Regions from separate parts of the Paenibacillus sp. NPDC056722 genome, predicted to be linked through region 1. Evidence: predicted binding sites of a transcription regulator. Region 1 holds the regulator's gene; the other holds the start of a gene.

The links. The regulator LexA, encoded in region 1, represses DNA repair genes until DNA is damaged. The targets are predictions, from matches to a motif close to CGAACATATGTTCG.
Region 2: a site for LexA is predicted at 3,121-3,134, ahead of ACFRAM_RS10075 (YolD-like family protein). Genes of this name have one in related genera too.

The regions. Positions count from the first base shown of each region.
Region 1 is NZ_JBHTYV010000001.1:273,056-277,551, forward strand. It holds gene ACFRAM_RS01315 (HAD family hydrolase) at 1-683, opposite strand, end outside; gene ACFRAM_RS01320 (DUF502 domain-containing protein) at 726-1,244, opposite strand; gene ACFRAM_RS01325 (DUF896 domain-containing protein) at 1,326-1,499, opposite strand; gene ACFRAM_RS01330 (LysM peptidoglycan-binding domain-containing protein) at 1,610-2,023, opposite strand; gene lexA (transcriptional repressor LexA) at 2,352-2,978, shown strand; gene ACFRAM_RS01340 (L,D-transpeptidase) at 3,141-3,479, shown strand; gene ACFRAM_RS01345 (sporulation protein YjcZ) at 3,559-3,660, opposite strand; gene ACFRAM_RS01350 (SOS response-associated peptidase) at 4,108-4,496, shown strand, end outside.
Region 2 is NZ_JBHTYV010000003.1:320,890-325,385, forward strand. It holds tRNA gene ACFRAM_RS10050 (tRNA-Leu) at 2-87, opposite strand; gene ACFRAM_RS10055 (hypothetical protein) at 318-632, shown strand; gene ACFRAM_RS10060 (WGxxGxxG family protein) at 1,144-1,539, opposite strand; gene ACFRAM_RS10065 (M15 family metallopeptidase) at 1,615-2,298, opposite strand; gene ACFRAM_RS10070 (hypothetical protein) at 2,574-2,732, shown strand; gene ACFRAM_RS10075 (YolD-like family protein) at 2,744-3,079, opposite strand; gene ACFRAM_RS10080 (hypothetical protein) at 3,262-3,858, opposite strand; gene ACFRAM_RS10085 (PH domain-containing protein) at 4,038-4,496, shown strand, end outside.

The sequences.
Region 1 (4,496 bases):
GTCGTAAGTCCTGTACTCAAGCCGCCGAGAATATCGGTAGTCAGCTTGTCACCGACCATGATGCCCTGCTCCGGCGCAATGTCCAGCAAGCCAAGGGCATGCTCGAAAATCGAAGTATCCGGTTTGCCTTTGCCAAAACTGCCAGAGATCACAATATGATCAAAATAAGGAATCAGTTCCGGCACCCCGTCCAGTTTCTCTTGCTGAAGGGCAGGACAACCGTTGGTTAGCAACAACAGCTTCACTTTTCCGCGTAGCTGATCCAATACCTGCAAGGTCTCTTCGTACATATAAGGACGGCTGCGGCGTTCAGATGCAAACTTGGCCGCGAGCGTCTCAGCAAGGACTTCGTCATCTACACCAAGCGATGCCAGCCCCCGGCGCCAAGACTCTTTGCGGTAGACCGGTGCCAGCTGTTCCAACTGACGGAATTCAGGCTGTTCACCAGCACTGAAGTTGGCCCAAAGCGCTTCAAACGGGTTAATCCCAATCATTTTGGTAAACGGAAAAGTCTCATAGGATTCATACAAACCTCTGGCTTCTCTACGTACAGCAGCTTCCAACTCATGGTGATTCACAGCGTCTCCTGCACCCTCACAAGCGGAAAGGAACGATTCCTCAACACTGCGTTCATCCCAAAGCAGCGTATCGTCCAAATCAAACAGTACAGCGGTAATCGGCATTTAAGTAACTCCCTCTCCCTGAAGTGAACTGCTCTCTATTGTTTACAATTGCTCTACCGGAATGTTGTTGACCTTACCGAATTCTTGCAGTCGTTCGCCCATCGCAGCCGTGTCATAACGGTTAATCAGCTTGGAGAACATCCAAGTGGTACGTTTGCCTTTATACTTAATCGTGACAGCACTACGCGAGACTGTGATTTTCTCAATATCGGTAGCAGGCAGCCAACGTTCGCGGTTGAATTTGATAGTGGATAATCTGTTCCGCTCTACCTTCAGGAAAGGACGACGGAAATACAGCATAACTGCCAGCAGCAAGTACAACCCAACGCCTAGCCAGTGCATGAAGACGCTACCTCCACTTTGATCCAGAGTGCCGATGATCCAATACAGCACACCTAGCGCAACGAGAGCAACGGGCAATACGATATTGCGACCCTTGAATACATCGCTGGTCTTTGTAGTGGAGTTCGCGGAATGAATAGCATCCTTCCCCTGTTTCTTTCTTTGCTTATTGAGTTGCTGTGAATTGCGTTGAACCATTCTTTCCCAAGAACGGGCCATGTCATTTCCCCCTAGTCATCCTGAAATATCTATGAAAAGAAACAGAGGGTTCATACGAAGCCTCTGCTCCTTGTTCAGCGCTTATTTATCTACGAATTCAATGGTATCCAGTTGGGACCGAAAATTACGGCGGATGTTACCCAGGTAAATTTCACGGAGCTTAGCGCGTTCAGCCGTTTCCTCTTCATTCAGGCCTTCGCTCTTCTGCTTGCGTGCCAGTTCATTAATTCGTGCAACCAATACATCTATATCCAAAGATTTCGCCTCCCTAATAAATTCATTCTAACTTTGCCATGAGAAAAAGAGCTTGTCAAGGTTTACCCCCTGCAAGCTCTCTGATGTTCCTATCTATGATCATGAAGTTCTTAAAATAACGGCACTGTTATAATATCTCCTGCTCGAATATGACTGTCGGTCAATTGGCTCGATCGTTTAATTCCTTCTATATATACGGCTGTCTTCATCTTGGCCGGTTTATTCTTGAGAGCAATGCTCCAGAGTGTGTCTCCAGGTGCAACAACAATCTTCTTCTCTTGCTTCGCAAGATTGACGGGACCAGCAAACACATTACCTACTACAGTAAATCCTGCAACAATCAGCAGCAAAAAAAGAGCTATCTTATAGAAGTTAAATGTTCTAAACAACGGACTTAATCCTTTCGACAGCACCTTGGGGATTTCTTGAATTCTATTTATTATTCCGGAACCTAAAGTTTGTCCTGCAGAGTCAACTTCTGTACCCTCGTCATAGATGCTATGGTATGTACTGTACTTTAACATGATTCATCATCCTCCAAACACTTGTTCTTACTTTCAAAAACAATATAACACGAACATGTGTTTTGATCAATACTATTTTCGAACAATTGTTCCCCTCTTTTTAAATTGCCTTTTTGGATGCAAAAAATGATCCTGATGTGCTTATTTCCCTTGCCGATCTTGCTCATTCCCTCAACGTACTAGTCAATTATTGAATATACCATTCTCCCTACTGTTCTCATCCTTGTTCGCTTCTCTTAAACTATTGATAACGTTAGAACTTATGTTTGTGCGAACGACAGTTCTATGTTATAATTTTCCCAAACATTACTATATGGGGTTGATTCTGATGTCAAAGATTTCGAGTCGCCAGCTGGCGATCCTGGAATTTATACGTAACGAAGTCCGCAGCAAGGGTTATCCTCCTTCCGTACGGGAAATCGGGGAAGCTGTAGGCCTCGCCTCCAGTTCCACGGTGCACGGTCATCTGGACCGTCTTGAGAAGAAAGGCCTGATCCGCAGGGATCCGACAAAGCCGCGTGCCATTGAACTGCTTGGCCAGGAAGACTCGGAGAATGTCCATCAATTTGCCCAGACGATTACTCGTGTTCCTGTTGTAGGTAAGGTTACCGCCGGGGTGCCTATCACCGCAACGGAGAACATCGAGGACTATTTCCCGCTCCCAACGCATTACGTTGGTGACAACAAAGTGTTCATGCTCTCTGTTCTTGGTGACAGTATGATCGATGCTGGTATTATGAACGGCGATTATGTCATTGTGCGCCAGCAGCAAACCGCAGATAACGGTGATATTGTTGTCGCTATGACTGAAGACGATGAAGCTACCGTCAAGACCTTTTATAAGGAACGCGATCATATTCGTCTCCAGCCAGAGAATCCGTCCTATGAGCCACTGCGCCTGAATCGGGTAAGCATTCTGGGCAAGGTCATCGGATTGTTCCGGGATGTCCACTAACTCATCAATAATTCTCTATTTAGAAGACTGTTCCGTTACGCGGAGCAGTCTTTTGTTTATTCATACTCTCTCACTGTGATAACCTTTTTATTTTCAACAACACTTCGCATTAACGGCACCCCTACTCCGCACATATCCTGATATCAAAGGAGTGCTGATCCTATGCCCAATTACCGAATTATCGTCGATTTGACACAACGGATGCTTTATTTGCTGGACAACGATTCTGTAGTCAGAGGTTTCCCTGTTGGAATCGGAACCATGCTGACCACAACACCAGAGGGAGATTATACGATCATTAACAAACAGCCCAATCCCGGGGGCCCATTCGGGGTATTCTGGATGGGACTTTCCAAGCCGCATTATGGCATTCACGGGACGAACGATCCTTCTTCCATCGGACATCAGGTCTCACATGGGTGTATTCGTATGTTTAATCAAGATGTGCTGACACTTGCTGCGCTGGTTCCAATTGGGACTCAGGTGACTATACGGCGTTAAGCTCCCAGTGTCAGAAGATTCGAAATGCAAAAAGCCGTCAGACAATGTCTGACGGCTTGAACATGGAGACGCAATCAAATTAAAGCCAGAAAGATTTAGTGATGATAACCAACAAGATGAAAAGAACCAAGATTGCAGCAGTAGATGTGCCCAAACCGTATCCTCCAGCATATTGACCCATGAGTAATTCCTCCTTTTTTTTATGAAGACACCAAATTTTGCAGTAACAAAAGATCCGCCCTTGAGATAAGATGATTTTTCTTCCCGGCTAACTTATTGTCAGATTAGTTCAGTTTTCTCTTCATTAAATCCAGCAAATACTCAAAATGATCACAAGCAGAATGTAAAGCACCAAAATCGTTCCTGTAGATGTCCAAGGACTTACTACCGGTCCACAATGTTCTGCACCCATGTGAATTCCTCCTTCAGATTAATGACTACAGAACAGAATATGTAACAATACCCTACGAAGTATGGGCAAATTGGAAAAGAAAATGTACTCCTGTATTAGAGGTGAAAGCTTACATTTGAGGGAAATGTAAAAGGTCCACACAAAGGTAGATCTTATTTATTTCTGGCGCGGAAGTATAGTACACTGATAAAAACTAATGTTCGGAGGGCTTTCATCATGTGTGGACGTTACACCATTACAGTTTCTATTGAAGAACTAATGTTGAGATATCTTACGAATGACGCCAGTATCCTTCATTATGCCCCCAGATACAATGCCGCTCCCATGCAGCATATACCGGCTGTGATTCATACAGGCACCGGCAACCGAATCGGTGAACTGCGTTGGGGCCTTGTCCCATCCTGGGCGCAGGACGACAAGATTGGCAACAAGATGATCAACGCCCGCGGGGAGTCTTTATTGGAGAAAGCCTCGTTCAAGAAACTCGTGGCGTCACGACGGTGCCTGATCCCAGCTGACGGCTATTATGATTGGAAACAGGTAGACGGTCGCAAACAGCCCATGAGAATCGGCATGTCGGACGGCAGTATTTTCTCTATGGCTGC
Region 2 (4,496 bases), on a different contig from region 1:
GTGCCGAGGACCGGGATCGAACCGGTACGGTAGTCACCTACCGCAGGATTTTAAGTCCTGTGCGTCTGCCAATTCCGCCACCCCGGCATGAAGATATTACTAAATCGCTGATGCGCAGCTAGTAATTCGTATTATTGGCGACAAGATAGATAATATCATGTTTTGGACAATCATGCAACCCCTAAAAATATGTAAGTTTCCTCAAACCCCTCACCTTGCATCTCCATAAAAAGACTAATCCCTTAGTTCCGCACCTCTCCCTAGGCAAATGCATACGATAATTCTAAATTGATATTGTAACCGGAGGTCAAATACTCATGAGTCTTCAACCATCAGGATATCATCATCCGCAGCAACAAGTGTTATACAGAGCGGACAATAACACGATTCATAATTTAAGAAGTGTTCGAGACAAACTGCAGAATATTTGCCGGATTTATGGCAATCAATCCGTTAGAATTGAAACTTTGGATGGCCAGGTGTACGTGGGGAGAATTGTCGGCTGCAGCGGCGGATTGATGTATTTAAAGGTTAGCAGTCAGGGAGGACAACGGAGTCCATATTCCAATGATGAAATGATCTTAACCCTTGTGCTTTATGAATTGCTGGTCATCACATTATTGTACACGTAATGGGAAGAGGAGCCTGCGTATGTAGGCTCCTTAGACTGTCCAGAAACACCATTATCTACGATTGTTGATGAGAAATAGCCTTATAAAAGCCTTATATATCAGGCTCAACTTCATCATCAGTGCTTGCCAAAACCACTGCTGATGAAGGTTGAAGCTTATGCATAAGGGCTAACGGACCCTATCGTCGTTATTTGCACCTCAAGCTGCTTCTGGAACATGTAACGGACTCAGGTGTCGCTATCTCCTCCCAAACCGTGGATTTTACACAGGATTTCTGCTCATAACGTCTCTGGAGTCCGTTATTTTCTGAAACGGTCGGTGAATCAGGAAATAACGTCTCTGGGGTCCGTTGCCAGATAGAACAAGAAGCAAATACTAATTTCGAGATAGGTCCATGATTCTTTAACCCAGACATGCAACAAAAAACGTCCCTGCCGTATGGACAGGAACGTTAATAAAATCAGCTTTATTTTCACATGCATGTAACCGCTCGACGCCTCCCCTTCACTACTTAGCTGCGCTCTCCAGTACGATTTCTCATGCCAGCCAGACCGAGCAGGCCGATGAGTCCCAACCAGCCCCAGTTCGACCCGTTTCCGGTACTGGTGGTGCTGGTGGCCCGATAGGTACCATTCTGGTTCGTCGTGGACAACGGAGCTACTCTGTGATTATCTTCAGTCCGAACGTTGTTGTCCAGGATGTTACTGTTGCTTCTGCTCGTTCCTGTCGTACCATTGATCATGCTGCCATTTGGATGCAGTCGGTTTGCGTCGTTTCTAATGGTGCCGGTATTGCGCGTGGTATCCCCCACCCCGTCGACTCCAGCAGCCTCGGCCGTATAGCCGGTGCCAAGCAGCGTCATAGACAGTGCAGCGGTACAGATAAGGCTTGTTATCAGCTTATTCAAGATATGTTGCCCCCTTGTAATTTGGTTGCTGATAATTTCCCCTTATCCCTTATTTTCTATGCAACCCCAAACTGCTTATCCTGTAACAATATTCACGGTCTTGCTTGCGGCGTCATACGTAACCTTCGCACCCAACGCTTCCGCCAACGCCCGCACGGGCACATAGGTGACGCCGGTATCCAGAACACCGTCTGTGAGCTTGTTACCATTCAGGACGATGCTTACCTTCACGTCTTTGTTCACGTTGTCACCTCCATTGATCACCTTAAGTGCAGCCTTGATCTGCTCTGCCGACGGGCGGAGGCCTGCCCGCAATTGATCAATTGAAAGGCCATAAGCAATCTGCAGATGGGAATAATCTTTGAAGGAGGTCCAGTCCCCGCCCCATTCAAAACCCAGCTGTTTCGCCTCCTGCACTACTTCCTGCCAGTCCGCGATTTTATTGCCGTTTCCGTCACGCTTCATATCCCATGAGATGCCCTTGCCATCTGGCAACAGCAGTGCAAAGTCAATCGCCAATCCATAATTATGATAACTGAATCCCCCGCGCGCATTGGTCACGATATTCCCCGGCTTGCTTCTCCCCTGTGCATAAAGAGCATTCTGCTGAGCAAGGGTCCGCAGGCCCTGGGTAATGATAATCGGCACGCCCTTGGCGAAGCTGCGCTCGATCAGCGCATTCGTTCCTGCCAGTACGGCCGGGTTCAGCCCCGTGAGAGCAGTTGCCGATTTGCTTTTTACCACGTCCAAAGTCAGCATATATTCACCCCCTGGTATAGTAGATGTCCGAATTTTCTCTTCTGCTTGTACAGATACCCCTATGCCTGGATGTTTGTAATTTCAATGCTTCTGCATACCGCTTTCCCACGAAAAAAAGCCCTCGGACAACGTCCGGGGCTCCATCTAAGAAATTCACACTTTCATTTACCCTGAGATCCATATCGCATCTTTTTCTCGTCTCACCATCTGGATGTTTCCCATCCACAAGGACAACCTAAATAGGCATCCTAGACAATAGTGAAAGGGGATTCGTCATGGACATCCATACCAACAACTACAAAATCGCCGCATTAAGCGAACGGGATGAAGCGATTGCGATTATCCGGGACGCGGAAGCTGCCCTTGCCGAACTGACAGGCAACCCCACCGTAACCTTGATCGCTTATGAAAAAAGCACAGAGGTACACACCTAGGCAGTAGCTTGTTATACGATATAGGCCTCCACAATCTGGTCTACACGAATCCACTTCCATTCCTCCGCCCACTGCAGCTTAATCTCCCGCGAGTGGGTGTGAATGGAGGTCACAAAGCCGCTCACCACCTCATTCTCGAACGGATCGAACAGAATCACCGTGACGCATACATGACTTCGCAGTGACAGCGCCAGGGTGCTCTCAATCTCCTCCTGCTTCTGCTCATCCAGTACTGGCTGGATGCGGCGCAGCGTCTCCCGTTCATCGCTGATAATCCGGTTCTTGTGCTCCGGCAGCATCATCCGGCTGCTCTCCCATAATCCGTTACCTTCCAGCTTCTTACCCATTGCCTGGCCTCCTTCTGTTCAATTAATAACCCCACATAACACGAACGTATGTTTGTATTATATCCATAGTCAAGTCCTTTAATCAATATGGAAAAAATGACAATCTGCACGCAAAAAAAGCGCCCACAGCTGTGCTGTGCAGCGCCTTTTATCGTCATCCCCAGGCATAGGGGCAGGGTATCTTATGGTTTAACAGTTTCCGAATCTGTTCCGGTTACCACCTTGGAATCAGCGGCTGCCTTCGGGTCAGCATCCTTGTCCGGCTCCAAAAGTCCAGTAGCCACTCTGGCTTCGTTGAGCTTAGAGATTCCGTACAGCATCGCGAGATCTGCATTCTGATTAAGCTCGTTGAATTCGTCGGCGGACACATCAGCAGAATCGGCACCTTTTGAAGCTTTTTCCTTTAAAGAATAGGCACTTTGAAAAGCAATCTGGGCCTCATCCAGCAGCTTCTTAACTTTCTCCGGCAGACGGTCGGAGATTTCAACCTTTTTCGCCTGAGATGAAATATCAGTAGCCGTATCCTTGAACTGAGCAATGGCTTTCTCCATTTCTTTGGATGTAGCTGTCCCAGCCGAGTACGCAGCGATCGTCTTGTTGAATTGCTCCCGCGACGATTTTCCTAATTGTTCAATTTTAGACATTTCATTGTAATAATTTTGCACAGATTCCTGCACTTCTTCCTCCGACAGCGCCGCGGTTGAAGCAGAATCATTATAGCTGCAGGCTGAGAGCATTAGAACCAGCCCAATCAACCCTATTAGCCAAGCTCGTTTCATCGTTTACATTCCCCCCACATAACAGAATAATGTCGGTTATTGTAAAGTGCAAATGAAATTAATGTAAATCGGGGGAAGATGCAAAAAAATACATCATAGCTATGTGTGCAACCAATGACCGGATAAGGCAGTATAATAATAAATATAACAAATGTTTATGGGGAGAGGAGGTTCATTCGATGCCTTATTGTACAGCCTGTGGAACAGAATATAAGCAGGCCGCTAAATTTTGCGGAGAATGTGGGACCGCGCTGAACGGAGGAGCTTCACCGACAGCCGAGCGCACGCTGCGAGACCTGACGCCTGCTCAGGAAATCAAGCTATGGGAAGGAAAGCCTGCGGGCATATCCGACCGACTGAAGGGTCTTGTGGGCCTTAATACAACCACTTATACGATTACAAGCCAGAGAATTATAGTAAAGACAGGCCTGATCGGTAAAAATGTCGAAGAGATTGAATTGCTCCGAATTCGTGACCTGGGAGTATCCCAATCCATTCTGGATCGCATGCTCGGTATCGGGACACTGACGATCTTTTCCGATGATGCTTCATCGCCCGAGCTGTGGTTCCGCAAGATCCATGGTGCCCATACTGTCAAGGATGCGCTGCGCAAAGCAGTACGTGATGAGAAGACTGTT